DNA from 3 places in the Streptomyces sp. NPDC096132 genome. Region 1 is predicted to be linked to each of the others. Evidence: riboswitches for the same ligand, from Rfam matches in the RefSeq annotation. Region 1 holds a riboswitch; each other region holds the start of a gene.
What was found. A riboswitch is a leader RNA that binds a small molecule or an ion and turns the genes downstream of it on or off. The one in region 1 is predicted to bind cyclic di-AMP.
Positions count from the first base shown of each region.

Region 1 (9,331 bases):
GCCTCCGTCGTCAGGTCCAGCGGCGGCAGCGGGCGCAGCCCCTCGGAGAGGCAGGCGTCGTAGGTCAGCAGTCCCAGCGACTCGGAGTTGCCCAGGATGGCCACCCGGGGCCCGGTCGGCAGGGGCTGGCGGGCGAGTAGCAGGCCGGCGTCGACCAGCTCGGTGATGGTGTCGACGCGGATCACACCGGCCTGGCGCAGCAGCGCCGACACCGTGGCGTGCGGCAGGCGGGTCGCGCGTACGGCGTGGCCCTGCGGGGCGGAGCCGGATCCCTGGACGACCACGAGGGGCTTCGCCGCCGCGGTGCGCCGCGCGAGGCGGGTGAACTTGCGCGGGTTGCCGATGGACTCCAGGTACATGAGGGCGACGTCGGTGTCCGGGTCGTCGTACCAGTACTGCAGGACATCGTTGCCGGAGACGTCCGCGCGGTTGCCGGAGGAGACGAAGGTGGACACGCCGGTGACGCCGGTGACGCCTCCGCCGCGCCGGTGCAGGCGGGACAGCAGGGCGATGCCGATGGCCCCGGACTGGGCGAAGAGTCCGATGCGGCCGGGACGCGGCATCTCCGGGGCCAGCGAGGCGTTGAGCCGCACCTCCGGGGAGGTGTTGATGACGCCGAAGGCGTTGGGGCCGATGATCCGCATGCCGTACGCGCGTGCGTGCCGTACGAGTGCGCGCTGACGTTCGCGCCCGTCGGGGCCGCTCTCGGCGTACCCGGCGGACAGGACGACGAGTCCCTGGACGCCGTGCTCGCCGCACTCCGTGACGACCTCGGGCACATGGTCGGCGGGGACGGCGACGATCGCGAGGTCGACGGGGTCGGCGATGTCGCGCACGGAGCGGTGGGCGGGGACCCCGTCGATCTCCTTGAGGTCCTCGGGGAACGCGCGGTTCACGGCGTACAAGGGGCCTGTGAAGCCGGCCTCGCGGAGGTTGCCGAGGACGCTGCGGCCGACGCCGCCGGGGGCGCGCCCGGTCCCGACGACGGCGACGGAGCCGGGCGCCAGCAGCCGCCGTACGGAGTGCGACTCGGCGCGCTGTTCCCGCGCGCGCTGCACGGCCAGGGAGCGCTCAGTGGGTTCGAGGTCGAACTCCAGGCGGACGACGCCGTCCTCGAAGCTGCGCTGCTGGGTGTAGCCGGCGTCCGTGAACACCTTGATCATCTTGGTGTTGGCCGGGAGCACCTCGGCGGCGAACCGGCGGATGCCGCGCTCGCGCGCGACGGCCGCGATGTGCTCGAGGAGGGCGGAGGCGACACCGCGGCCCTGGTGGGCGTCCTGGACGAGGAAGGCGACCTCGGCCTCGTCGGCGGGGGCGGAGGCGGCCATGCCGTCGGCACCAATGCGGTCATAGCGTACGGTTGCGATGAACTCGCCGCCGACCGTGGCCGCGAGTCCCACCCTGTCCACAAAGTCGTGGTGCGTGAAGCGGTGGACGTCCTTCGCGGACAGTCGCGGGTAGGGCGCGAAGAAGCGGTAGTACTTCGACTCGTCCGAGACCTGCTCGTAGAAGCTGACCAGGCGCTCGGCGTCATCAACGGTGATGGGGCGGATGCGCGCGGTGCCGCCGTCGCGCAGCACCACGTCGGCTTCCCAGTGGGCGGGGTACTCGTGCCGGTCCGAGGCGCTCTGCATGGGGCCCAGCGTACGGCTCGCGTACGACAACGGCGCGAGGCAGTCTGTGGAGGACGGAAGCCGGATCGAGGCCGCGATCCGGCGACCGCACGAGGAACGGGACGTACGACCCGTTCCTCCCGTGCTTCACGTGTGGAACACTGGTCTAGACAACCTGGAAACCGAAGGGCAGCAACACATGGCTGAGCGCCGCGTCAACGTCGGCTGGGCCGAGGGCCTCCACGCCCGCCCCGCCTCCATCTTCGTCCGAGCCGCCACGGCCGCAGGCGTCCCGGTGACGATCGCCAAGGCTGACGGCAACCCCGTCAACGCGGCCTCCATGCTGGCCGTCCTCGGCCTCGGCGCCCAGGGTGGCGAGGAGATCGTCCTCGCCTCCGACGCCGAGGGCGCGGACATCGCCCTCGACCGGCTGGCGAAGCTGGTCGCCGAGGGTCTCGAGGAGCTCCCCGAGACCGTCTGAGTCGCACACGAAGCCGCGTCACCGCTCCCGGTGGCGCGGCTTCGCCGTTTTTCGCACAGGTTTTCGTGGCGGCGCCGTGGAATTACCGGCGGCATAACCGGAAACCCGTCCCCGGGCACGCGAAGGGCGCGCCGGCGAGAATTCCGGGCGCGCCAGGAAAAGGGCAGCGAAAATACCTCTCCGCCGAATATCCCTTCTTTGTATACGGCCCCCGTGTTAATGCCGCAGGCCCGTCATGTTTACGGGAGGTTGCGAAGTCCTCACACGGTCGGCGCGGTCCGCGCCGCCGGCGAACCGCAGCCGGTGCGCGACGGTCGCCCGCTCGGTGTGCAGCGCCGTGACCGTCCGGGCGCGCTCCTGGTCGCCGCGCGCCACCGCGTCCACGATCGCGCCGTGCTCGGCCCAGGACTCCACGGGGTTGACCGGCGCCTCCACGGTGTACATCCAGGCGATCTTGTGGCGCAGCTGGGTCAGCATCGACGTCAGGGCGGGGCTTCCGGAGGCCTGGGCGAGCGTTTCGTGGAACCAGCCGCCCAGGGAGCGCAGATCCTCGCTGTTGCCCCTCCTGGCCCGCTCCTGGCCCAGCCGGACGAGACCGCGCAGCACCTTCAGATGGGCCTCGGTGCGGCGCTGGGCGGCCCGGGCCGCACCGAGCGGCTCCAGGAGCATGCGCATCTCCAGCAGGTCGGCCGCCTCCTGCTCGGTCGGCTCGGCGACGCACGCGCCCGCGTGCCGCCGGGTGACGACGAAGCCCTCGGCCTCCAGGGTGCGCAGCGCCTCCCGGACGGGGACACGGGAAACGCCGTAGCGGCGGGCGAGGAGTTCCTCGGTGAGGCGGCTGCCGCGCTCGTAGACACCCGCGACGATGTCGTCCCGGATGGCCGTGCACACCGAGTGCGCCGGAATACGCATGACCGACCTCCGCATTAATCCCCGTGAAACGTCGACGATTGACGTGTGTTCCGTGACTCTATTGCAATGAGCCGGAATTTCCGATGGCGGACCGGAATCCAGGGATATTTTTTGGACAGCGGGGTGCCGGAAACGGCGAAAGCCCCGGCCTGGTGGGCCGGGGCTGGACGATCTGTCGCCGTGTGTCGTCAGACGTTCACGCCGTGCTGGCGGAGGTAGGCGACCGGATCGATGTCCGAGCCGTACTCCGCGGTCGTACGGGCCTCGAAGTGCAGATGCGGGCCGGTGACGTTGCCGGTCGCGCCCGAGAGGCCGATCTGCTGCCCCGGGGTGACCTGCTGGCCCACCGAGACACCGATGGAGGACAGGTGACCGTACTGGGTGTACGTGCCGTCGTTCATCTTGATGACGATCTGGTTGCCGTACGAACCGCCCCAGCCCGCCTCGACGACCGTGCCCAGGCCGACCGCGTGCACGGAGGTGCCGCTGGCGGCGTGGAAGTCGATGCCGGTGTGGCTGCCGGAGGACCACAGGGAGCTGCTGGCGTGGTAGCCGGTGGAGACGTAGGAACCGGTGATCGGCGGCACGAAGGCGTTCAGACGCTTGCGCTCGGCCTCACGGGCCGCACGCACGCGTGCCTCGCGCTCCTCCGCGGCCTTCTTGGCGGCGGCCTCGCGCGCGGCCTCCTCGAAGGCGGCCCTCTTCTGCACGGCGACCTGGTCGTCGATCTGCTCGGCGACGGCCTCGCCGGCGGTGACGACGGGGATCAGCCCGGTCTCCTCGGGAGTGGGCTCGGCCGCGAAGGCCGGGGCGGAGGAGACGGTGGCCATGACACCGGTGGTGGTCAGCGCCGCGATACCCGCCGCGCGGGCGGTGGTGCGCTGCATCCGGCTGGGCCGGCGGTGCTTCCCGGTGGCGCAGGTGTACGCCATGAAGTTGAGCGGTCCTTTCCTTCCCTCTCGCCTACCGGGTTAGCTGACGGGTTCGGAGCAGGAAGGTCTCCTACGGACCCCCTCGCTGGCGCGCGGGCGTCCGATTCACCCCAGGGACTTCACAAGTGGGTCCCCGGCTCCCCTGGCTCGCGCCGTACGGGGACTCGGCGATGACTGTCCGGTGCCGCGGATGCGGCGCACTGCCTGACGAACAGCCCGCACGAAGCTATGCGGGGCCGCTTTGAATCCTCAAACGGATCCCGGTTTTTGTAGCGCATCCCACAGGGCAGACAGGCAACCTCCGCACCAATTCGGACATCTTGCCGACGCGTTGAGGCCCTGGTGGCCTTGCGGTCCACCAGGGCCCCTACGCGCGCGTGCCGTTGGCCGCCGCCCGGTGGTGACTACTCCGCCGGCACGACCTTCACCTCGCCGATGCCGAGCGCCTCGACGGCCTCCTTGATCTGGGCGGCGTCACCGACGAGCACGGTCACCAGACGGTCCACCGGGAAGGCGCTCACGGCCGCCGCGGTGGCCTCGACCGTGCCGGTCGCGGCGAGCTGCTGGTACAGCGTGGCCTGGTAGTCGTCGGGCAGGTACTGCTCGACCTGGTCGGCCAGCGTGCTCGCGACGGCCGCCGCGGTCTCGTACTTGAGCGGCGCCACCCCGACGAGGTTCTGCACGGCGACGTCCCGCTCGGCGTCCGTCAGGCCCTCCGCGGCGAGGGTGCGCAGCACCTTCCACAGGTCGTCCAGGGCGGGACCGGTGTTCGGCGTGTCTACGGAGCCGCTGATGGCGAGCATCGCGGCGCCCGAGCCGTCCGGGGCGGACCTGAGGACCTGCCCGAAGGCGCGCACCCCGTACGTGTAGCCCTTCTCCTCGCGCAGGACGCGGTCCAGGCGGGAGGTGAGGGTGCCGCCGAGGCAGTACGTGCCGAGGACCTGGGCGGCCCACACGCGCGCGTGCCGGTCGGCACCGATCCGGCCGATGAGCAGCTGCGTCTGGACGGCGCCGGGACGGTCCACGATGACGACGCGGCCGGTGTCGTCGGCGGTCACCGGCCGGACGGGCGACGGCTGGGCCGGGGAGCCCGTCCAGGCGCCCAGGGTGTCGCCGAGGAGCGCGGCCAGGTCGACGCCCGTGAGGTCGCCGACGACCACGGCGTTGGCCGTGGCCGGCCGGACGTGCCTCTCGTAGAAGGCCCGTACGGCGGCGGAGTCGATCTTCTCGACGGTCTCCGCGGTGCCCTGGCGCGGGCGCGACATGCGCGCGCTCGCCGGGAACAGCTCCTTGGAGAGCTCCTTGGCGGCGCGGCGGGAGGGGTTGGCCAGCTCGTGCGGGATCTCGTCCAGGCGGTTGCGGACGAGGCGCTCGACCTCGCTGTCGGCGAACGCGGGCGCGCGCAGGGCGTCGGCGAGCAGGCCGAGCGCCTTGGCCAGGCGGGAGGCGGGCACCTCCAGGCTGAGCCGGACGCCGGGGTGGTCGGCGTGGGCGTCGAGGGTGGCGCCGCAGCGCTCCAGCTCGGCGGCGAACTCCTCGGCGGAGTGCTTGTCGGTGCCCTCGGAGAAGGCCCGCGCCATGATCGTGGCGACACCGTCCAGGCCGGCCGGTTCGGCGTCCAGGGGGGCGTCGAGGAGGACCTCGACGGCGACGACCTGCTGGCCGGGGCGGTGGCAGTGCAGGACGGTCAGGCCGTTGTCCAGCGTGCCGCGCTCGGGCGCCGGGAACGCCCACGGCTTGGCCTCGCCCGCCCGGGGCTGGGGGTGGAAGTCCATCGTGGCGAGCTCGCTCACTGAGCCGCCTCCTCGTTCTCGTCCTGGTCGGCGGGGGCTTCGGGAGCGGTCGGCTCGTAGACGAGCACCGCGCGGTTGTCGGGGCGCAGGCGGGCCTTGGCGACCTCCCGCACCTCCTCGGGCGTCACCTCCAGCACGCGCTGGACGGCGGTGAGGGCGAGCTGCGGGTCGCCGAACAGGACGGCGAACCGGCACAGTTCGTCGGCGCGGCCGGCGACGGTGCCGAGCCGGTCGAGCCACTCGCGCTCCAACTGGGCCTGGGCGCGCTCCATTTCCTCGGCGGTGGGACCCTCCTCGGCGAACCGGGCGAGCTCCTCGTCGATGGCGGCCTCGATGACGGGCACCTCGACGTCCCCGGACGTCTTCACGTCCAGCCAGCCGAGGGAGGGCGCCCCGGCGAGCCGCAGCAGCCCGAAGCCGGCCGCGACGGCCGTACGGTCGCGCCGCACCAGCCGGTTGTAGAGGCGGGAGGACTCGCCGCCGCCGAGGACGGTGAGCGCCAGGTCGACCGCGTCGCACGCGCGCGTGCCGTCGTTCGGCAGACGGTACGCGGCCATCAGGGCACGGGCCGGGACCTCCTCCTCGACGACCTCGCGCAGTTGCTCGCCGATGACGTCGGGCAGCGAGCCGTCGCGCGGCTCCTGCTTGCCGTCGTGGGAGGGGATGGAGCCGAAGTACTTCTCGATCCAGGCGAGTGTCTGCTGCGGGTCGATGTCGCCGACGACCGACAGGACGGCGTTGTTGGGCGCGTAGTACGTGCGGAAGAACGTGCGCGCGTCCTCCAGGGTCGCCGCGTCCAGGTCGGCCATGGAACCGATCGGCGTGTGGTGGTACGGGTGGCCGTCCGGGTAGGCGAGGGCGGTCAGCTTCTCGAAGGCGGTGCCGTAGGGCACGTTGTCGTAGCGCTGACGGCGCTCGTTCTTCACGACGTCGCGCTGGTTCTCCATGGACTCGTCGTCCAGGGCCGCCAGCAGGGAGCCCATGCGGTCGGCCTCCAGCCAGAGGGCGAGCTCCAGCTGGTGGGCGGGCATGGTCTCGAAGTAGTTGGTGCGCTCGAAACTGGTGGTGCCGTTGAGCGAGCCGCCGGCGCCCTGGACCAGCTCGAAGTGGCCGTTGCCCTTGACCTGCGCGGAACCCTGGAACATCAGGTGCTCGAAAAGGTGAGCCAGGCCGGTACGGCCCTTGACTTCGTGGCGTGAGCCGACGTCGTACCAGAGGCACACCGCCGCGACGGGGGTCAGGTGGTCCTCGGAGAGCACCACGCGCAGGCCGTTGGCCAGGCGGTGCTCGGTCGCTGTCAGGCCCCCGGTGCCTGCCTGGTCTGTGGCCGTGTGACCCATGGGCATGTACGTCCTTCCGATCGCGGACGCGGTCGTGGAAACCGCGTGTTTCCTGCCGGTCCTGTCACTGTATGCAAGCGTGCGGTCGGTCGGCGAAGTTCCCGGAGGTCGTACGCCGAGAGCGAGAAACCGGGAGCACAGGGAAAGCCGGGAGAGGGGCTCGGGCGGGGGATGGCGTACCCTGCGGCAATCATGGGAGGGCGGCCCCGCCGGGCCGGGCCCCCGCACGGGCCGGGCATCCCCGCACCGGGCCGGGCGGCCGCCACGGACCGCCCACCCGCGCCGGGCCCGCGGCCGAAACCGGGTCCTGAGCCCGGCTTGTCAGTGCCACGGTCCACAATGGTCCGCGTCAGATACCGTCACACGCTTCAGCAAGGAGCCGGCAGCGATGGCCCGCCGCAGCACGAAGACCCCGCCGCCCGACGACTCGTACGAGGAGCGGATCCTCGACATCGACGTCGTCGACGAGATGCAGGGCTCCTTCCTCGAGTACGCGTACTCGGTCATCTACTCCCGAGCCCTGCCGGACGCCCGCGACGGCCTCAAGCCGGTGCACCGCCGCATCGTCTACCAGATGAGCGAGATGGGCCTGCGCCCCGAGCGCGGCTATGTGAAGTGCGCGCGCGTGGTCGGCGAGGTCATGGGCAAGCTGCACCCGCACGGCGACTCGTCGATCTACGACGCCCTGGTGCGCATGGCGCAGCCCTTCTCCATGCGCGTGCCGCTGGTCGACGGCCACGGCAACTTCGGCTCGCTGGGCAACGACGACCCGCCGGCCGCCATGCGGTACACCGAGTGCCGCCAGGCCGAGGCGACGAGCCTGATGACGGAGTCGATCGACGAGGACACCGTCGACTTCGCGCCGAACTACGACGGCCAGGAGCAGGAGCCGGTGGCGCTGCCCGCCGCCTTCCCGAACCTGCTGGTCAACGGCGCGTCCGGGATCGCCGTTGGTATGGCCACGAACATGCCGCCGCACAACCTCGGCGAGGTCATCGCGGCCGCCCGCCATCTGATCCGCTACCCGAACGCGGATCTGGAAGCCCTGATGAAGTACGTCCCGGGCCCCGACCTGCCCACCGGCGGCCGGATCGTCGGCCTCTCCGGCGTCCGCGACGCCTACGAGACGGGCCGCGGCACCTTCAAGATCCGCGCCACGGTCACGGTGGAGACGGTGACGGCCCGCCGCAAGGGCCTGGTCGTCACGGAGCTGCCGTTCACGGTCGGCCCCGAGAAGGTCATCGCCAAGATCAAGGACCTGGTCGGTTCGAAGAAGATCCAGGGCATCGCCGACGTCAAGGACCTCACCGACCGAGCGCACGGCCTGCGCCTGGTCATCGAGATCAAGAACGGCTTCGTGCCGGAGGCGGTCCTGGAGCAGCTGTACAAGCTGACGCCGATGGAGGAGTCCTTCGGCATCAACAACGTGGCGCTGGTGGACGGCCAGCCGCTGACGCTGGGCCTGAAGGAGCTCCTGGAGGTCTATCTCGACCACCGCTTCGACGTGGTCCGCCGGCGCAGCGAGTTCCGCCGCGGCAAGCGCCGTGACCGGCTGCACCTGGTGGAGGGCCTGCTGACGGCGCTCGTCGACATCGACGAGGTCATCCGGCTGATCCGCTCCAGCGAGAACAGCGCGGAGGCGAAGCAGCGCCTGATGGAGCGTTTCTCGCTCTCGGAGATCCAGACCCAGTACATCCTCGACACCCCGCTGCGCCGCCTCACCAAGTTCGACCGCATCGAGCTGGAGGCGGAGAAGGAGAAGCTCAACGCGGAGATCGCGGAGCTGACCCGGATCCTGGACTCGGACGCGGAGCTGCGCAAGCTGGTCTCGTCCGAACTGGCCGCGGTCGCCAAGAAGTTCGGCACCGAGCGGCGTACGGTCCTGCTGGAGTCCTCCGGGGCCCCGGCCGCCGCCGTACCGCTGCAGGTCGCGGACGACCCGTGCCGGGTCCTGCTGTCGTCCACGGGCCTGCTGGCCCGCACGGCGAACGGCGAGCCGTTCGCGGAGGGTGACGGCAAGCGCGTCAAGCACGACGTGATCGTCTCGGCGGTGCCGGCCACCGCGCGCGGGGAGATCGGCGCGGTCACCTCGACGGGCCGGCTGCTGCGGATCAACGTCGTCGACCTGCCGCAGCTCCCGGACACAGCCGCGGCTCCGAACCTCTCGGGCGGTGCCCCGCTGTCGGAGTTCGTCTCCCTGGAGGGCGACGAGACGGTGGTCTGCCTCATCACGCTCGACGAGTCGTCGCCGGGTCTGGCT
Region 1 covers NZ_JBIWGA010000004.1:436,211-445,541, forward strand. Annotated here, with positions in the region: gene ACIRF9_RS12560 (GNAT family N-acetyltransferase) at 1-1,634, opposite strand, end outside; gene ACIRF9_RS12565 (HPr family phosphocarrier protein) at 1,813-2,094, shown strand; gene ACIRF9_RS12570 (GntR family transcriptional regulator) at 2,311-3,006, opposite strand; gene ACIRF9_RS12575 (M23 family metallopeptidase) at 3,195-3,938, opposite strand; cyclic di-AMP (ydaO/yuaA leader) riboswitch at 3,952-4,118, opposite strand; gene ACIRF9_RS12580 (M16 family metallopeptidase) at 4,343-5,731, opposite strand; gene ACIRF9_RS12585 (M16 family metallopeptidase) at 5,728-7,077, opposite strand; gene ACIRF9_RS12590 (DNA topoisomerase (ATP-hydrolyzing) subunit A) at 7,460-9,331, shown strand, end outside.

Region 2 (9,331 bases), on a different contig from region 1:
ACCTCGACCGGCTCACCCAGCGCGAGCGCGAGGTGCTGCGCCTCATCGCCCGGGGCTATGCGTACAAGGAGATCGCCAAGCAGCTGTTCATCTCGGTGAAGACGGTCGAGTCCCATGTCTCCGCGGTGCTCCGCAAACTCCAGCTGTCCAACCGCCACGAGCTGACGCGCTGGGCGACGGCCCGTCGGCTGGTGTGACGGCACGGCCACGGGGCCGATCGCGCGGCCACTGGTCCGACGTCACGCCGGCCGACGGCACGCCCGGAGCCGCGCCCGCCTCTCACACCACCCGCGTCGCCCCCGCGAACGGCATCTCGTCGATGGGGGCGATCCGTACCGGGGCCGACGGGTTCGGGGCGTGGATCATCTGGCCGTTGCCGATGTAGAGGCCGACGTGGGTGATGCCGGAGTAGAAGAACACCAGGTCGCCGGGGAGGAGTTCGGAGCGGGAGACGCGCTGGCCGGCGCCGATCTGGGCGTAGGTGGTGCGGGGGAGGGAGACTCCGGCGGAGCGGTAGGCGGCCTGGACCAGGCCCGAGCAGTCGAAGGCGTCGGGGCCGGTGGCGCCCCAGACATAGGGGCTGCCGAGCTTGGAGTAGGCGAAGGAAACGGCGGCTGCCGCCCGGGAGTTGGGGGCGGCGGTGGTGCCGGGTGCCTGGAGGGTGTCGCGTGCGCCGGAGGAGGCCCGGGAGGCGCGGTCGTCCGAGCCGGTGCCGCCCGTGTCCGCTCCGATGCGGGCCCGTTCCGCCGCCGTCAGCCGGGAGAGCAGGCTGCGGGCCACGTCCAGCTTGTCGGTGATGGTCCTCTTGTGCTTCTTCAGCTCCGCCTGGCGGGCCTTGAGGGAGGACAGTTCGACGCGTGCGGCACCGCGCAGCTGCTCGATCTCGCGCAGTTGCCGGCGGACACGGGTGACGGCGGCCGACTGCCGGTCGCCGGCGCGTTCGGCGAAGGCGGCGCCGTCGAGATATTGGTCGGGGTTGTCGGAGAGCGCCAGTTGCACGGCCGGGTCGAGCCCGGCGTTGCGGTACTGCGCCGCCGCCATCGAGCCCAGCGCCTCCCGCGCGGAGTTGAGTTTCTCCTCCTTGCGCGCCGCCTCGTCCTGCAGCGTCCCCAGACGTTGTTCGGCGGCGGTGGCCGCCTCCTGCGCGCCGTTGTACTTCTCGGTGGCCGCCTCCGCCTCCTGGTACAGCTTGTCCACCTTGGCCTTGACCTGCGCGGCGGTCAGCTGCGGCTCGGCCTGTCCGGTTCCGTCGAAGGCCGTGGCCGTCGCCGCGCCGGCAAGGGCGAGGGTGAACGCCGTACGGGCCGTCTGGCCGCCGAGCGAGCGCTGTCGGGCCTTGCGGTGCGCTGCCACGTGGGACTGCACGTCCTTTCGTACGACCGCTTCGGCCGGGCGGTCGTCGGACGGGCGTCGGACGGACCCACGGCTGTCGGCTGCCCCATCGGCCGTCGAGGGAGCGGACGGACGACCGAGGAGAGCGGCTGACCTGTCCGACGGCGGCCCGCACAGGGGGAGCGGGGCACGCCGCCGGACCTTCTCGGCGGTGGTGGCCGACTGCCGCCCCTGGCCCGGGCGGCGGTGGGGAGCCGGTCACCTGGGGGAGGACGCTAGGCCCGTCTGTGTCGGGTTGGTAACGCGATGTATGGAAATGGCGCGAGTGGACCGGCAGGTGATCGTTTCTGTCGAGGGAGCCGGGTCGGGGGCGTCGGCTTCGCGCGGAGCGGTGACCGATGCGGCGATTCCGGGACACCTCGGCGCGGCAGGCTGCTATGGGACGCATATATGCAAGCCAGGTCACATGGGGAGGGCCGGTGTGGGGGGCACGGGCACGGCTGATTAGCATCCGGCCTCATGGACGTACTCATCCATCTTTTCGTCGGCCTGCACATCATCGGCATCGCCGCGCTCCTGGGCGGCTTCCTCACACAGATGAAGGCGATGGGCCAGGGCACGGCCCGCTTCGTCCCCGCCATGCTGCACGGCGCGGCGACGATGCTGGTCACGGGCGTGATCCTGGTCGGCCTCAATCAGGCCGACGACCAGCCCGTCAACAACATCAAGATCGGTGTGAAGCTGGCGCTGCTGATCGTGATCCTCGGCCTGGTCTATGTGAAGCGGGACGACGAGAAGGTGGACAAGTCGCTGTTCGGCCTGGTCGGCCTGCTGACCGTGGCGAACATCTTCATCGCGGTCCTCTGGACCTGACGGACCGGGTGGATCCCGGGGAGCCGGGGAACCCGGAGGCCGTCACGGACCGGCGGACCATGGCCAGCGCCGCCACGGCGACGGCCAGCCACGCGGCCACCGCGACCCACAGCAGCACCTCCCCGGGCCCCTTGAGGCCCGGGATGCGGACGGCCGCGGCGACGGAGAGCATCGCCGCCGCCGTCACCCCCATCGGGAACACCGTCGCCCATCGCCGGACGTCGTAGCGCAGGCGCGGCCGGAACACCTCGGCGGCGAGCAGTACGGCGTACCAGCACAGCGAGAGCACGAGCAGCGCGACGGTCATCGCGCGCAGGGCGCCCCTGTCGTCGGCGTTCCACAGATACAGCTCCCCGCGGTCGGCGGCGATGAGCCTCGCCCCCGCGAACGCCGAGACGGCGAGTGCCCCGCCCGCGATCCACTGGTCGCCGGCGCCCTCGGTCACCTGCCGCCAGTCGAACAGGGCCAGCATCAGCACGTAGAGCACCAGCCCCAGCCAGAACAGCGCCAGCGCCGTGTACGCCGGCCACGTCATCGCCTCCGCCTTGGCGAGCGTCGCGCCCAGCACCGCGAGCCCCTGGGTGGCCACACAGCACAGGAACACGTCCCCGGGCATCCGCCGTCCCCGGTGCCCCGCGAGATGCCGTACGACCTGCCGTGCGACGCCCGTCAGCAGCACCGGCCACAGCACGGCCGACAGGGCCAGCGACGCCCACGCGAGGGACTGCCAGCCGAGCGCCGAGACCCGTGTGCCGAGGACGGTCGTGGCGGCCACGGCGGTCAGTCCGGCCGGCGTGCCCGCCTCCGCGAGCCACCGCTCGCGCTCCCGCACCAGGCGTACGACGAAGTCCGCGCCCAGCGCCACCCAGGCGGCGCCGGCCAGCGCCAGCGCGACGCGGGACAACGTCTCGTATCCCGCCAGGTGCAGTCCGACGGACAGGATGCCGGTCGCCAGAACGGCGGCCCCGGCCGCCGGCGGACGCTGCGCCCACCAGGCGCGAAGGGAGGAGGAGCCGGGCATGGGGCCGATGCTAAGGAGTGCGGAGCGGCTTGCGCGGGGGCACACGCGCGCGTGGCTGCAAAAAACGGCGCACGCGCGCGTAGTCGCACAAAACGCCTCACGCGCGCGTGCCTCGGTCTGGCCGCGGTACGCCTGCCGCTGTGACTGCCTCAGGCCGGGCGAACCACGCTGTGGATGCCCGACTCTCCGTCGTAGTAGATCGACTCCTCGCGGACGTACGCGCCCGGCTTCGGGGCGTGGATCATCATGCCGTTGCCGATGTAGATGCCGACGTGGCTGACGTCGTCGTAGAAGAAGACCAGGTCGCCGGGCTGGGCGTCGGCGAGGGAGGCGGTGGTGCCGGCGTTCACCTGGTCGTAGGTGGTGCGCGGGAGGGTGACGCCCGCGGCCTTCCAGGCGGCCTGGGTGAGGCCGGAGCAGTCGTAGGAGTCGGGGCCGGTGGCGCCCCAGACGTACGGCTTGCCGATCTGCGCGCGGGCGAAGGCGAGCGCCTTCTCGGCCTTGGTGGCGTACGACGAGTCCGTGCCGGACGACGAGGAGCCGGTCGTCTCGGAGGTGTCGGCGCTCTGCTGCTGGGCGGCCGCTTCGGCGGCCTGCTGCTGGGCGAGCTCCGCCGCCTTGCGCGCGGCCTCCTCCTGCTTCCGCTTCTCGATCGCCGCCAGCCGCGCCTTCTCCTGGGCCGTCAGCTGCGACAGCAGCTCGCGCGCGTCGCCGAGCTTCTGCTGGACCGTGGCCTTGGCGGTCTTCAGATCGCTCTGCGTGTCGGTGAGCGCCGAGAGGCTCTCGGTGGCCTCCTGCCGCTTCTTCATCGTCGCCGACTGCTCGGTGAAGTAGTCGTCGACCGCGCCCTTCTGGCGGTCGGTCAGCCGGCTCATCAGCTGCGTCTGGTCGAAGTAGTCCTGCGGGGAGTCGGCCAGCAGGAAGGTCGCCGTGTCGGGGGCGGAGGCGCCGGTGCGGTACTGGGCCGCGGCGAAGGAACCCAGCTCCTCCCGTGCCTCGTTGAGCTTCTGGGTGCGCTGGGCGACGTCGTCGAGGAGCGTGTCGACGCGCTTGCGCTGCTTGGTCGTCTTCTCCTTGGCGGCGTTGTACTTCTCGGTCGCCGACTCCGCCTGGCGGTAGAGGTCGTCGACCTTCTTCTCGACCTCCTCCAGGCTCGGCTTGCCGTCGTCGGCGGGGGCGGCGTTGGCCGACTGGGAGAGCAGGGCCACGGACGTGAGGGCGGCGGTGGCGAGGGCGGGCGTGCGTATGCCTGCCACGCGGGTGCCCGGGAAGCGCGGCTTGCGGTGCTGCGACGCCAAGGGAGGCGACTCCTTCCATCGTCCGCCTACCGGGTTAGCTGTCGGGTTCGGGCGGATGGTTCGGAAGGGCGCCCTACGGCCCTGCCCCACTGGGCGGTCGGGCCGATTCACCCCGGGGAATCGGTGGGTCCCCGGCTCCGGCTGCCGCACAAGGGCGCACCGGACTCGGCGGAGGCCGCGCGGCCCGGCGAGGTTCGCCGGTGGGGATCCGTGGAGGCCTGCCCGGCACGGTAGCCAACTCGTGTGGCCCCTGTGAAGGTTGATGGGCGATATGCCCGATACATTTTCGTTACCTTGAGCAAAGCTCATCCATGGGATCACATGCTGTGATACGGCCGCCTCGGAAGGTGAGGGTGGGCATGTTTCCCGGGACGGCTCCGCGTTGTCAGTGGGGCACCCTAGACTCGGAGAGCGATGAGCAGCCTCTTTGACGACAGCTTCCTGGCGGACCTCCAGGGCCCTCGCGGCCACGACGAGGAGCCCCCGCCGCCGCCCGAGGACGATCACGCTCCGGAGTCGGTTCCGGACGATCTGTTCGGCGGGAAGTTCGACGTGCCCCCGGACCGCGATGCCTACTACCGCGACGGCGCCCCGCGCCCGGCGATCGACGCGGCGGCGCTCCTGGAGGGGCTCAACGACAACCAGCGCGCGGCCGTCGTCCACGCCGGTACCCCCCTGCTCATCGTCGCCGGCGCCGGCTCCGGCAAGACCCGCGTGCTCACCCACCGCATCGCCCACCTCCTCGCCGAGCGGAACGTGCATCCGGGCCAGATCCTCGCGATCACCTTCACCAACAAGGCCGCGGGCGAGATGAAGGAGCGCGTCGAGCAGCTCGTCGGCCCGCGCGCCAACGCGATGTGGGTGATGACCTTCCACAGCGCGTGCGTGCGCATCCTGCGCCGCGAGAGCAAGAAGCTGGGCTTCACGTCCTCCTTCTCGATCTACGACGCCGCCGACTCCAAGCGCCTGATGGCCCTGGTCTGCCGCGACCTGGACCTCGACCCCAAGCGCTTCCCGCCGAAGTCCTTCAGCGCCAAGATCAGCAACCTGAAGAACGAGCTGATCGACGAGGAGGACTTCGCCGCCCAGGCCGCCGACGGCTTCGAGAAGACCCTCGCCCAGGCCTACGCGATGTACCAGTCCCGGCTGCGCGAGGCGAACGCCCTCGACTTCGACGACCTGATCATGACGACGGTCAACCTGCTGCGCGCGTTCCCGGACGTCGCCGAGCACTACCGCCGCCGCTTCCGTCATGTCCTCGTCGACGAGTACCAGGACACCAACCACGCCCAGTACGCCCTGGTCAGGGAGCTGGTCGGCACCTTTGAGCACCCGGTCGACGTACCCCCCAGCGAGTACGACGTGCCGCCCGCCGAGCTGTGCGTCGTGGGTGACGCCGACCAGTCGATCTACGCCTTCCGGGGCGCGACGATCCGCAACATCCTCCAGTTCGAGGAGGACTACCCGGACGCGACGACGATCCTGCTCGAGCAGAACTACCGCTCCACGCAGACGATCCTCTCCGCCGCCAACGCGGTCATCGAGCGCAACGAGTCCCGCCGCCCCAAGAACCTGTGGACCAACGCGGGCGCGGGCGCGCGCATCACCGGCTATGTCGCCGACACCGAGCACGACGAGGCCCAGTTCGTCGCCGACGAGATAGACCGACTGACCGACGCGAGCGACGCGAAGGCCGGTGACGTCGCCGTCTTCTACCGCACCAACGCCCAGTCCCGTGTCTTCGAAGAGGTCTTCATCCGCGTCGGCCTGCCCTACAAGGTCGTCGGCGGCGTCCGCTTCTACGAGCGCAAGGAGGTCCGGGACGTCCTGGCCTACCTGCGGGTCATCGCCAACCCGGAGGACTCCGTCCCGCTGCGCCGCATCCTCAACGTCCCCAAGCGCGGCATCGGCGACCGCGCGGAGGCGATGATCGACGCCCTCTCCCAGCGGGAGAAGATCAGCTTCCCGCAGGCGCTGAAGCGCGTCGACGAGGCGTACGGCATGGCCGCGCGGTCGACGAACGCCGTGAAGCGGTTCAACGCCCTGATGGAGGAGCTCCGTACGATCGTCGAGTCCGGCGCAGGCCCCGCGACCGTCCTGGAGGCCGTGCTGGAACGCACCGGCTACCTCGCCGAGTTGCAGGCCTCCACCGACCCGCAGGACGAGACCCGTATCGAGAACCTCCAGGAACTCGCCGCCGTGGCACTGGAGTTCGAGCAGGAGGCCGGCGAGGGAGAGGGTGCGGCCCCCGTCGGGCTCGCCGCCTTCCTGGAGCGGGTCGCGCTCGTCGCGGACTCCGACCAGATCCCCGACGAGGACGAGGAGGGCTCCGGCGTCATCACCCTGATGACCCTGCACACCGCCAAGGGCCTGGAGTTCCCGGTCGTCTTCCTCACCGGCATGGAGGACGGCGTGTTCCCGCACATGCGCGCCCTCGGCCAGACCAAGGAGCTGGAGGAGGAGCGCCGCCTGGCCTACGTCGGCATCACACGCGCGCGGGAGCGGCTCTACCTCACGCGGTCCGCGATGCGCAGCGCCTGGGGGCAGCCGTCGTACAACCCGCCGTCCCGGTTCCTGGAGGAGATCCCGCCCACGCATGTGGACTGGAAGCGGACGGGGGCGACCGCGCCTGTGTCCTCCGGTCCGGTCTCCGCCGTCGCCGCCTCGCTGTCCTCGTCCCGCTCGCGTTCCTCGGCCGCCGGCGCGTCCGGTTTCGCGACCCGCCGGGGCGCGGCGGAGAAGCCGGTGGTCGCGCTGGCCGTCGGCGACCGCGTCACCCACGACCAGTTCGGGCTCGGCACGGTCGTCGGCGTGAAGGGGACGGGCGCGAACGCGGAGGCGACGATCGACTTCGGGGACGCCAAGCCGAAGCGGCTGCTGCTGCGGTACGCGCCGGTGGAGAAGCTCTGAGACCTCGCGCATGAGCCCCCGCTTCCACAGCGGGGGCTCACGGCAGGGCGGGGTCGGGTTCTACGTCGGGTCGAGCCCGTGGCTGCGCAGCCACGGCAGCGGGTCTATGGCCGAACCGCCGGCCGGCCGGACCTCGAAGTGCAGGTGCGGGCCGGTGGAGTTGCCCGAGTTGCCGGAGTACGCGATCGGATCGCCGGCCTTCACGGTCGTACCGGAGGCGACGCGGTAGCTGGAGAGGTGGCAGTACCAGGTCTCCGTGCCGTCCTTCGACGTCACGATCATCATGTTGCCGTAGGCGCTGTTCCACTGCGTCCGTACGGTGCCGTCGGTCGCCGCCATCACGGTCGTGCCGTACGAGACCGGGAAGTCGATGCCGGTGTGCTGGGACATCCAGTTGACGCCGGCCTGGCCGAAGTAGGCGCTGAGCCCGCGCTGGGCGACCGGGAGGGCGTACTTCGGGCGCAGCCGCTCCTTGCGGGCCGCCTCCGCCGCCGCCTTCTTCTGCTCCGCCTCCTGCTGCGCCTTGAGGTCGATGCGCTCCTGCGTCCGGCTGGCCCGGTCGGCGAAGGCGTCGGCCTCGGCGGTGAGGGTCTCGAGCTGCGTGTCCAGCTTGTTGTTGGCGGCGGACGGCTTCACGGCCTGCGCGTCCGAGGCGGACGCCGTGGTGTCCTTGTCGTCGCCGCCGGTCAGCGTGCCGACGGAGGCGGCGGCGATCCCGGCGACACCCATCACACACGCCGAGGGCACGGCCACGGTCAGCAGCGCGGAGCGCTTCGCGGGCGTACGGCGGCGGGAACGGTTCGCGTTGCGCGCGGCGGCGCGGGTGACGGGCGCCGGGGCGGGCTCCTCCTGGTCGTCCAGGAGGGGGAGCTCGGACACGGCGGGCAGCTCACCGGTGGCGCTCGACTCGCCGCCGTCAGTGCCCTGTTCGTCGTAGCCGACGGTCCCGAAGGTGGCGGTGGCCAGCTGGTCGAAGGGGATCTCGGCCGGCTGCTCGTACTCGTCGGAGGCCGGGGTGGCCGTGGAGTCGCCGCCGTCGGAGTTCCACTGCGTGGCGTCGTAGGCGCCGGTGTCGAAGGCCTGGGTGCCCCATTCCCAGTGCTGGGTCTGGTCGGCCGGGCTCCCGGACTGCTCGGGCTGGAGCCAGGTGTTCGCGTCCCACTGACCACTGGTGTCGGGTGCGGTGGCCTGCGGCGGGACGGCCGCGAGCTGCTGGTGGCCGGTGGGCCAGCCGGTCGTGTCGTACGCGCCCGAGTCGTAGGCGGCGTGGTGCTGGGCCGCGTACGGGTCGTAGTTCAGGGTGTGGTGGCCGCCCGTGTCGTGGAGCTGGTGGCCTGAGGTGTCCACCATCGTCGCGTGGGCGCCGGTGGTCCACTGCCCGTCGCCGTACCCGGAGTTGGTGGTGCCCGAGCCGTCGCCGGGGAGGCTGCCGAAGAGGGGGTCGACCGCGAAGTGGCCGGTGCCGTGGGCGCCGCTGTCGTAGCCGTTGTACGAGGAGAAGCCGTCGTACTGGGCTTCCTGCATGCCGTACGACGCATAGGGCGCGGAGTCGGCGTCGGAAGCCGGAGCCGGGGTGGTCGTACTCCCCGACGGGTGACGGTCGTTCACCAACTTCTCTCTCGCCTCGACAACAGGGGCTGCCAGAGCAGTGCGGCGACTGTACCCGGCGGTACGCGGGCACGACAATCTTCCGCAGGTTTCACGCTCGCAGGAAACGGGCAATCGGCCGTGTTTCGGGGGACGGCGGGCGCGGGTTTGGCCCTATGTTCGAAACGTGTTCGATGTGCGGGAGCTGTCGAACGGTTGCTGGACGACTCAGGCCACCGTCAGGCCGCCGGGATGCGGCTCTGCCGTGGCCGTCGCCTCCGGGGAGTCGAGGGCCTCCAGGATGCCGGTC
Region 2 covers NZ_JBIWGA010000005.1:225,105-234,435, forward strand. Annotated here, with positions in the region: gene ACIRF9_RS14180 (LuxR C-terminal-related transcriptional regulator) at 1-197, shown strand, start outside; gene ACIRF9_RS14185 (NlpC/P60 family protein) at 280-1,353, opposite strand; gene ACIRF9_RS14190 (hypothetical protein) at 1,852-2,205, shown strand; gene ACIRF9_RS14195 (tellurite resistance/C4-dicarboxylate transporter family protein) at 2,183-3,226, opposite strand; gene ACIRF9_RS14200 (NlpC/P60 family protein) at 3,376-4,524, opposite strand; cyclic di-AMP (ydaO/yuaA leader) riboswitch at 4,532-4,705, opposite strand; gene pcrA (DNA helicase PcrA) at 4,939-7,434, shown strand; gene ACIRF9_RS14210 (M23 family metallopeptidase) at 7,495-9,042, opposite strand; gene ACIRF9_RS14215 (esterase/lipase family protein) at 9,250-9,331, opposite strand, start outside.
Region 2: it holds a riboswitch for cyclic di-AMP, as region 1 does, so the genes downstream of both, ACIRF9_RS14200 (NlpC/P60 family protein) here and ACIRF9_RS12575 (M23 family metallopeptidase) in region 1, are expected to answer to the same signal.

Region 3 (9,331 bases), on a different contig from region 1:
CCCAGGCGATGGAGTTCCGCGCCTACGCCGACTTCTGGACCGGCCGCCCCCGCGCCGCCGAGACGGCCGCCCTGGACGCGCTACGGCAGGCGTACGCCACCGGACAGGACAACGGCGCCTGCCATCTGCAGGCCGCCCTCGCGATGTTCGCCGCGCTCACCGGCGACGGCGACCTGTGCCGCGAGCGCGCCGACGCCGCCCGCTCCTACGCCCTCGCGCACGGCCTCGGCCTGCCCGCCGCCCTCGCCCAGTGGGCGCTCGCCTTCCTCGACCTGGGCGCCGGACGCTTCGGCGCCGCCGCGGCCCGGCTGCGCGCCCTCGCCGCCTTCGGCCCCGGGCACGGCCACCGCGCCATCCGCCACCTGGCCACCCCGCACTACGTCGAGGCCGCCGTCCGGGCCGGCGACACCCGGATCGCCCGGGCCGCGCACGCGGACTACGACCGCTGGGCCCGTGCCGTCCGCAGCCCCGACGACCTCGCCCTCAGCGCCCGCTGCCGGGCCCTGCTCACTCCCGGCGCCGACGCCGTCGAGCACTACCGCACGGCCCTCGACCTGCACACGGACGGCACCCGCGCCTTCGAACGCGCCCGCACCGAACTGCTGTTCGGTAGCGCCCTGCGCAGGCTGCGCCACCGCGCCGAGGCCCGCGACCGGCTGCACAGCGCCCGGGAGGCCTTCGAGTCCTTCGGCGCCCCGCACTGCGCCGAGGCGGCCCGCGCCGAACTCCGCGCCCTGGGCGCCCCCGCCACCCCGGCCCACGGCACCGACACCCCCACCACCCGTCTGACCGCCCAGCAGCTCATGGTCGCCCGCATGGCCGCCGAGGGCGCCACGAACCGCGAGATCGCCGCCCGCCTCGCCCTCAGCCCCCGCACCATCGACCACCACCTGCGCGGCGTCTTCACCCGCCTCGGCATCCGCTCCCGCATCGAACTGGTACGGCTGCTGGCGGAGGCCGACTAGGACGCCGCCCCCTCCCGGAAGGCCTCCGCCTCCCACGTTCCGTCCAGTCGCGGCGCCAGCCAACCCGGCGCCGCCGTACGGAACTCGGCGGGCGGGAGCGCACCCACCCCCATCGGCAGGGCCCCCAGCAGCGGGGCCCCGGCGACGTCCGGCAGGTCCGTGACGTTGCAGCGCATCGCCAGATCCGGTGAGTCGGGCCAGCCGCCGATCACGACGCCCAGCAACTCCACGCCACGCGAGCGCAGTTCACGGGACGTGAGTTCCGTGGTGTTCAGCGTGCCCAGGCCCGCCGAGGCCACCACCAGCACCGGCGCCCGCAGCGCCTGGGCCGCGTCGGCCAGCGTCCCGCCCGCCTCGTCGAACCGTACGAGCAGCCCGCCGGCCCCCTCGACGAGCACCAGGTCGTGCGCGGCGGCCAGCTTCTGCGCGGCCTCCACGACGTCGTACGGCCGCACCGGCGGCAGGCCCGCCCGCCGGGCCGCCGTCGCCGGGGCCAGCGGTTCGGGATAGCGGGCGATCTCGGCCGTCGTCACCGCGCCCGCGAGCCGCGCGACCTCGTCGGCGTCCCCGCGCTCGTCCGGCCGTACGCCGGTCTGCGCGGCCTTCAGCACGGCCACCGAGCGGCCCGCCGCGAGCGCCGAGGCGGCGACGGCCGCGGTGGTGACGGTCTTGCCGACCTCCGTACCCGTCCCCGTGATCACCAGGATCGGCATGTTCATCCCTCCCGCGCCGCGGCGCACACCGCGCGCGCGATCCGTGCCACGTCCGCGTCGCCCGTGACGTACGGCGGCATCGTGTAGACCAGGTCGCGGAACGGCCGCAGCCAGACGCCCTCCCGGACGGCCGCCGCCGTGGCGGCCTTCATGTCCACCGCGTGATCGAGCTGTACGACGCCGATCGCGCCGAGGACGCGGACGTCCCGCACCCCGGGAATCTCCGTCGCCGCCGCAAGCCCGTCCCGCAGTCCCGCCTCGATCCGCTTGACCTCCGCGAGCCAGTCCTGACCGAGCAGCAGCCCGATCGAGGCACAGGCCACGGCGGCGGCGAGGGGGTTGCCCATGAACGTCGGTCCGTGGGCGAGGACCGGCACTTCGCCGCGCGAGATGCCGTCGGCCACCCGGGCGGTGCACAGGGTCGCGGCCATCGTCAGGTAACCGCCGGTCAGCGCCTTGCCCACACACATCACGTCCGGCGTCACCGCCGCGTGCCCCGCCGCGAACAGCGCGCCCGTGCGCCCGAACCCGGTCGCGATCTCGTCGAACACCAGCAGCACGTCGTGCGCGTCGCACGCCTCGCGCAGCACCCGCAGATAGGCGGGGGAGTGGAAGCGCATGCCGCCCGCGCCCTGCACCACCGGCTCCACGATCACCGCGGCCAGTTCGTCCGCGTGCCGCTCGATCGCCGCGCGCAATTGCTCCGCGTACGCCTCCTCGTAGTCGACCGGAGGCGGGTCCACGAAGACCTGACGGGGCAGCACCCCGCTCCACAGCTCGTGCATCCCGCCCTCGGGGTCGCACACGGACATCGGCTGCCAGGTGTCGCCGTGATAGCCACCGCGCCAGGTCAGCAGCCGCTGCTTGCCGGGACGGCCCAGCGAGCGCCAGTACTGCAGACACATCTTCACCGCGACCTCGACCGACACCGAACCGGAGTCGGCGAGGAAGACGTGATCGAGGCCCTCGGGCGACATGTCGACAAGGAGCTTCGCCAGCCGCACGGCGGGCTCGTGCGTGAGCCCGCCGAACATCACATGGCTCATCCGCCCGAGCTGCTCGCGCGCGGCCTCGTTCAGCACCGGATGGTTGTAGCCGTGGATCGCCGACCACCAGGACGACATGCCGTCGACCAGCTCGCCCGAGCCGTCGGCCAGGCGCAGCCTGACCCCGCTCGCCGACTCCACGACGAGCGGGTCGACGCGGCCGGGCATCGGACCGTACGGATGCCAGACGTGCCGCCGGTCCAGCTCCAGCAGCTCGGGCACGCTCAGGGAGGGCAGCTCAGGCATTGGGCGCGAGGTCGGTGCCGGCGCCGCGGCGGCGTACGGCGACCAGGTCCGTACGGGGCTCGGCGGCGGTCGCCGTGGCGACGGAACCGCACACACCGCCCCCCTCGTGGGACCCGCAGCCCCCGGCGTCCTCGGCGTGGGACCCGCAGCCCGAACCGCAGCCGGCCTCGGCGTGCGAGCCGCAGCCGCCCCCGCCCACGGCCACCCGGTGCTCCGGCAGCGTGACCTCGCCCGCGCCCTCCACCTCGAAGCCCGCGTCCGCGATCATCTCCAGGTCGGCCTTGCCGGCCTGGCCCTCGGTCGTCAGGTAGTCGCCGAGGAAGATCGAGTTGGCCAGGTGCAGCGCGAGCGGCTGCATCGTGCGCAGATGGACCTCGCGGCCGCCGGCGATGCGCACCTCGACGTCCGGGCAGACGAACCGGACCATCGCCAGGATCCGCAGACAGCGCTGCGGGGTGAGGTTCCACTCCTTGGCCAGCGGCGTGCCCTCGACCGGGATGAGGAAGTTGACCGGCACCGAGTCCGGGTCCAGCGCGCGCAGCGAGTAGACCACGTCGACCAGGTCCTCGTCGCTCTCGCCCATGCCGGCGATCAGGCCCGAGCAGGCCGACAGGCCCGCCGCGTGCGCCTTGGTGACGGTGTCCACCCGGTCGGCGTACGTGTGGGTGGTCGTGATGTCCCCGTACGTCGACTCGGACGTGTTGAGGTTGTGGTTGTAGGCGTCCGCGCCCGCCTCGCGCAGCCGTTCGGCCTGGCCGTCGGAGAGCAGGCCCAGACAGGCGCACACCTCGACGCCCTCGTTCTGGTCCTTGATGGCCTTGATGGTCTCGGAGACCCGGTCCACGTCACGGTCCGTCGGACCGCGTCCGGACGCCACCAGACACACCCGCTTGGCCCCGCCCGCGAGCCCGGCCGCGGCCGCCTCGGACGCCTCGTCGGGCTTGAGCCAGGTGTACTTCAGGATCCCGGCGGTGGAGCCGAGCCGCTGCGAGCAGTACGAGCAGTCCTCGGGGCACAGCCCCGACTTGAGGTTGACGAGGTAGTTGAGTTTCACCCGTCGGCCGAACCAGTGCCGGCGCACCTTCCCGGCCGCGGCCACCACGTCCAGCACGTCGTCGTCGGAAGTGGCGAGGACGGCCAGCGCTTCCTCGCGGGTCGGCAGCTCGCGCCGAAGCCCCTTGTCCACCAGCGTGTTCAGCAGGTCCATGAGAGCCGATCCTGTCCTACCGACCCGCCTCGGGCCAAGGTAGGGATCACACAACACACCCGGTTCGACGTGTGGGTATTGCCACACCGTGGGTAGCGATTGCTGCCGCTAGTGTCTGTCCGCTACCTACAAAAGCACCGGAGGACCCATGGCGTTCGGCTGGATCGACGAACAGGCGGAACTGCGCCGCCGGGCCGGACTCGTACGGACGCTGCGCCCCCGCCCGTCCGACTCTCCGCTGCTCGATCTCGCGAGCAACGACTACCTGGGCCTGTCCCGGCACCCGGAGATCACGGAGGGCGCCGCGGCGGCCGCGCGGACCTGGGGCGGCGGCGCGACCGGCTCGCGGCTGGTCACCGGCACCACCGAACTGCACACCGAGCTCGAGCGCGAGCTCGCCGACTTCTGCGGGGTGGAGGCGGCCCTGGTCTTCTCCTCGGGGTACGCCGCCAACCTCGCCGCGGTCACCGCGCTGGCCCCGCACGGCTCCCTGATCGTCTCCGACGCGGGCAACCACGCCTCGCTCATCGACGGCTGCCGGCTGGCCCGGGGCACCACCCAGGTCGTCGCGCACGCCGACCTGGACGCCGTGCGCAAGGCCCTCGGCACGCACGACGGCCCGGCCGTGGCGGTCTCCGACACGGTCTTCTCGGTCGACGGCGACGCCGCCCCGCTGGCCGGACTCGCGGCCGCCTGCCGGGAGCACGGCGCCGGGCTCGTGGTGGACGACGCCCATGGGCTGGGTGTGCTCGGCGACGGCGGGCGCGGTGCCCCGTACGCGGCGGGTCTCGCGGGCGCCGAGGACGTCGTCGTCACGGTGACGCTGTCGAAGTCGCTCGGCAGCCAGGGCGGGGCCGTGCTGGGTCCCGCGCGCGTGATCGACCATCTGGTCAACGCGGCCCGGACGTTCATCTTCGACACCGGACTGGCCCCGGCGGCGGCGGGCGCGGCACTGGCCGCGCTGAGGCTGCTGCGCAGGGAGCCGCAGCGGGCGGCGCGCGCGCGTGCGGTGGCGGCCGAGCTGCACTCCCGGCTGACGGCCGAGGGCCTGGAAGCGGTACGTCCGGACGCCGCGGTCGTCTCCGTGCGTGCGCCGTCCCCGGAGGGGGCCGTGCGATGGGCGGCGGACTGCCGGTCGGCAGGGCTGGCCGTGGGCTGCTTCCGTCCTCCCTCCGTGCCCGACGGCATCTCGCGCCTCAGGCTGACCGCCCGCGCGGACCTCTCCGGGGCCGAGCTGGAACGCGCTGTACGGGTGATCGGGGAGACACGACCATGAGTCGGCGTGACACGGCCGTGGGTCGCCCCTGATGGCGGATGACGGTGATCAGGCGACGGTGTTCGACGCCGTGGTCAGCGGAACGCGGCCGTGAATCCCGACCAGCTCTCGGGGGAGAAGAGCAGGGCGGGCCCGGACGGGTCCTTGGAGTCGCGTACGGCGAGCAGCCCGGCCCAGGGCCCGGAGGCCGGCCGGGCCGTTTCCACGCAGTTGTTCGCTCCCGTGCTGTAGCTGCTGCGCAGCCACCGCACCTCCGGGAGAGCGTGGGGATCGGTGCTGCGGGGTACGTTCCGAGGCAGTGCAGACATGGTGCCTCCCTACGCGCCGTCAGCTATCGCGGCGATGTATTCCAGTGTTTCCTCGGGCGAAAGGGCATGGGCCCGAAGGGCGTTGAAGGCCTCGGTGTAGGCCTCGAGGTCTTCTTTCCGTTCGAGATAGAGGCTACTCGTCAAGTGGTCGAGAACAACCACGTCCAGATCGGAACCGCTCGAAAATGAGAAGATAACGAAAGGGCCGGTCACTCCGATATGGGCGCCGGCCGCGAACGGCAGGACCTGCAAGCGCACTTGGGGCAGCCGGGCCGCCTCCGTCAGCCGAAGAAGCTGACGGGCCATGACCTCGGGGCCGCCCACCTCCCGCCGCAGCACCGCCTCGTCCAGCACCGCGCTCAGCCGCAGCGGCGGCTGCCTGCGCAGGACGTCCTGGCGGGCGATCCGCACCTCCACCAGCGTGTCCAGCTGGTCCTCGTCCGCGCCCTCCACCGCCGCCCGGGTCACGGCGCGCGCGTACTCGGGCGTCTGCAGCAGTCCCGGGACCACGGTCGTCTCCAGCGTGCGCATCGCTCCGGCCTGCGACTCCAGGCTGATGAAGTCCCGGTAGGCGGCCGGCAGGACCCCGCGGTAGGCGTGCCACCAGTGGTCCCGGCCGCCGCTCTCCTCCGAGCCGGCCAACGCCAGCATCAGCTCCCGCAGTTGCGGGTCGGTCACCCCGTAGGCGTCGAGAAGTAACCGTACATCGGCCGGTTTCGTACCACTGGTGCCGGTCTCGATGCGGCTCACCTTGGACTGGTGCCAGCCGACGAGCCGGGCCGCCTCACCGCTGGTGAGCCCCGCCCGGGCGCGCAGACTGCGCAGTTCGGCGCCCAGCTTCCGGCGGCGCACCGCGGGACCGTGCTGCATGGGCTCCTCCTTACTCCTCGGGGGCCGTCCAAAAACGCTCTGCCGTGGCAGAGTTCACCGCATTGGGCGACAGATATATGCATATCTTGGTGGATCGCCACCCGTGACCGGCGCGGTAATGGCAGTCTGGCGAAGAAGCACCAGTCCGGGACCGTACTCGAACCATCCGCAGCGTGTCGGACTCCGGTCCCGTGGGAAAGGGACGAGGTCGCCATGGCAGACCATCTGGAAGCATCCGTCACTCTGCCGAGCGATCCCGCCTCGGTCTCCACGGCCCGCGGCTTCGTGGCCGGCACCCTCGTCGAATGGGGTCTGCCGGCGGACAGCGAGGCGGCCGACACCATCCGGCTGATCGTTTCCGAACTCGCCACCAACGCCGTACAGCACACCTTCGGGCAGTCACCCACCTTCACGGTGTCCCTGGTCCTCGACCGTGACGAACGCCTGCTGATCGGCGTCACCGACAGCCACCCGCGCTTCCCCAAACGACTGCCGGCCGCCGTCCAGCAGGACAACGGCCGAGGCCTGGTGATCATTCGCTGGCTGACCGCCGAGTACGGCGGCAAGCTCAGAGTCCGCCCCACGCGCGAGGGCGGCAAGACGGTCACGGTCGAGCTGCCGTGGACCGTCCCGGCGGAGCCGGTGGCCGGGGCCCTGACCACCCCACCGGCGGGAGAGCTCCCGGGCCGGTGACGACGCGTCAGGGACGCCGTCACCGCCCGGGAGGACAACGGGGGTCAGCGGACCCGGCCGTACCAGACGCTCTTGGTCCAGATCTTCTGCAGCTTCACCACGTCACCGGTCTTCGGCGAGTGCCAGATCTTGCCCTTACCCGCGTAGATCCCGACGTGGTACACGTACGACCCCGAGTGGAAGAACACGAGGTCGCCGGCCTTGCGGTTGGAGGCCGAGATGTGGCGGGTCTTGTTGTACTGCTGCGCCGCCGTACGCGGCAGGGTCTTGCCCGCCTTCTTGTACGAGTACAGCGTGAGACCCGAGCAGTCGAACCTCTTCGGTCCGGTGGCCCCGTACTTGTACGGGGAGCCCTTCTTGGAGGCCGCGACCTGAAGTGCCTTCGTCGCCGGGGTGGCGGCCGCCGCGTCGGAGGCGACCCCGGGGATCACGATCGAGCCGCCCACGGCGGCGATGGCGAAGGCCGAGGCCGTACCGGCCCGGGCCATGAGCGACGGGACACGATTGAGCGCAGTCATGCGCAACCCTTCGTCAACCGCCTGTGAAGGATGACCTGTCGGATTCGGGCTGACAAAGGTGCCCGGCCGCTCGCGCGGCTTCACCCCAAGGGCTGCTCGACCCGGTCATGGCGTGACCGTTCCGGCGACCCGTCGTGCTTGGGTCCTCCACTCCTGCCGATGCACTTCTGTCGACCGGTCAATCCGGGCAGCGGCAGGACTCGGCGTCCGCCCGGACCGCCCCGCCGCTTGTGGCGGGGACTTGTCGTCAGACACGGATCTTGACTCACCGTTGACCAAAAATCCCAACGCAACCGGGGATTTGTGGGGTTACTCACCACTCACCCGTTCGGGTGGACACCCTGATGGGCGATCAGGAGTCAAGGGTGCCAAAGACCCCCCGACCTGCGCCGCTACCCCTTGAGCCGCCCCGGGAAACGGCGCCTTCGGCACAATGCGCGCGCTCGCAAAAGGAGCCGCCGCTCCGCCGAACGGGGGTAACCCGTCTGGTGCGTTTCAACTCCGGCCCGGACGTCGCGTTCGTGACGCGGGCGCTCAGGGCCGGACGACCGTGGGTCAACTGTCGGAGAGCGGAGGCACCGTGACGCGCGCCGTACGGCGCTCCCCGTCCAGCACGCGCAGCGCCCGCGCGAGGGTCGGCGCGTGCAGCTCGCTCTCGCCCCGCTGGTGCATCAGCGTCAGCGCGTCGCGCAGCTCCGCCGCCCTCGCCACCAGCGCCTGGGCGGCCCTCAGCCCGCGGTACGTGTCCCCGTGATGCGCGGGGTTGATCCGCCCGAGCAGGTCCACCACGTCCAGATAACGGTCGATCAGCTCGGCCTCGGCGCGGGTGAGCGCGGGCAGCGGCGGCAGCTCGGGAGGCAGCATCGGCGGCTCACCGCCCACCGCGTCCGCCGGACAGGTCCCGGCGGCTGGGGACGACCCCGTCGATCAGGCCGTACTCCACGGCCCCGGGCGCCGTCAGGATCAGGTCGCGCTCGATGTCCGCGGTCACCTGTCCGGGGCTGCGGCCGGTGTGCCGTACGAGCATCTCCTCCAGCAGGTCCCGGGTGCGGGCCAGCTCATCGGCCTGGATGGCCAGGTCGCTGGCCTGCCCCTCGACCGGTTCGGGCAGCGCCGGCTGCTGGATCACCATCCGGGCGCCCGGCAGCGCGAACCGCTTGCCGGGGGCGCCCGCCGCCAGCAGCACCGCCGCGGACGAGCCGGCCTGGCCCAGGCAGGTCGTCTCCACGTCACAGGTGACGTACCGGATCGTGTCGTAGAGCGCGGTCATCGCGCTGAACGAGCCGCCGGGAGAGTTGATGTAGAGCGCGATGTCCCGGTCCGGGTCCTTGTGCTCCAGGTACATGAGCTGGGCCATCACGTCGTTGGCCGAGGTGTCGTCGATCGGCGTGCCCAGGAAGACGATCCGTTCCTCCAGGAGCTTCGAGTACGGATCCATCGTCCGCGTCCCGAAGCTCGTGCGCTCGGTGAACTCGGGCAGGACATAACG
Region 3 covers NZ_JBIWGA010000021.1:14,203-23,533, reverse strand. Annotated here, with positions in the region: gene ACIRF9_RS37450 (LuxR C-terminal-related transcriptional regulator) at 1-965, shown strand, start outside; gene bioD (dethiobiotin synthase) at 962-1,678, opposite strand; gene ACIRF9_RS37440 (adenosylmethionine--8-amino-7-oxononanoate transaminase) at 1,681-2,970, opposite strand; gene bioB (biotin synthase BioB) at 2,963-4,177, opposite strand; gene ACIRF9_RS37430 (8-amino-7-oxononanoate synthase) at 4,326-5,453, shown strand; gene ACIRF9_RS37425 (DUF397 domain-containing protein) at 5,528-5,761, opposite strand; gene ACIRF9_RS37420 (helix-turn-helix domain-containing protein) at 5,771-6,631, opposite strand; gene ACIRF9_RS37415 (ATP-binding protein) at 6,845-7,324, shown strand; gene ACIRF9_RS37410 (C40 family peptidase) at 7,369-7,842, opposite strand; cyclic di-AMP (ydaO/yuaA leader) riboswitch at 7,846-8,048, opposite strand; gene ACIRF9_RS37405 (hypothetical protein) at 8,398-8,706, opposite strand; gene ACIRF9_RS37400 (ATP-dependent Clp protease proteolytic subunit) at 8,714-9,331, opposite strand, start outside.
Region 3: it holds a riboswitch for cyclic di-AMP, as region 1 does, so the genes downstream of both, ACIRF9_RS37410 (C40 family peptidase) here and ACIRF9_RS12575 (M23 family metallopeptidase) in region 1, are expected to answer to the same signal.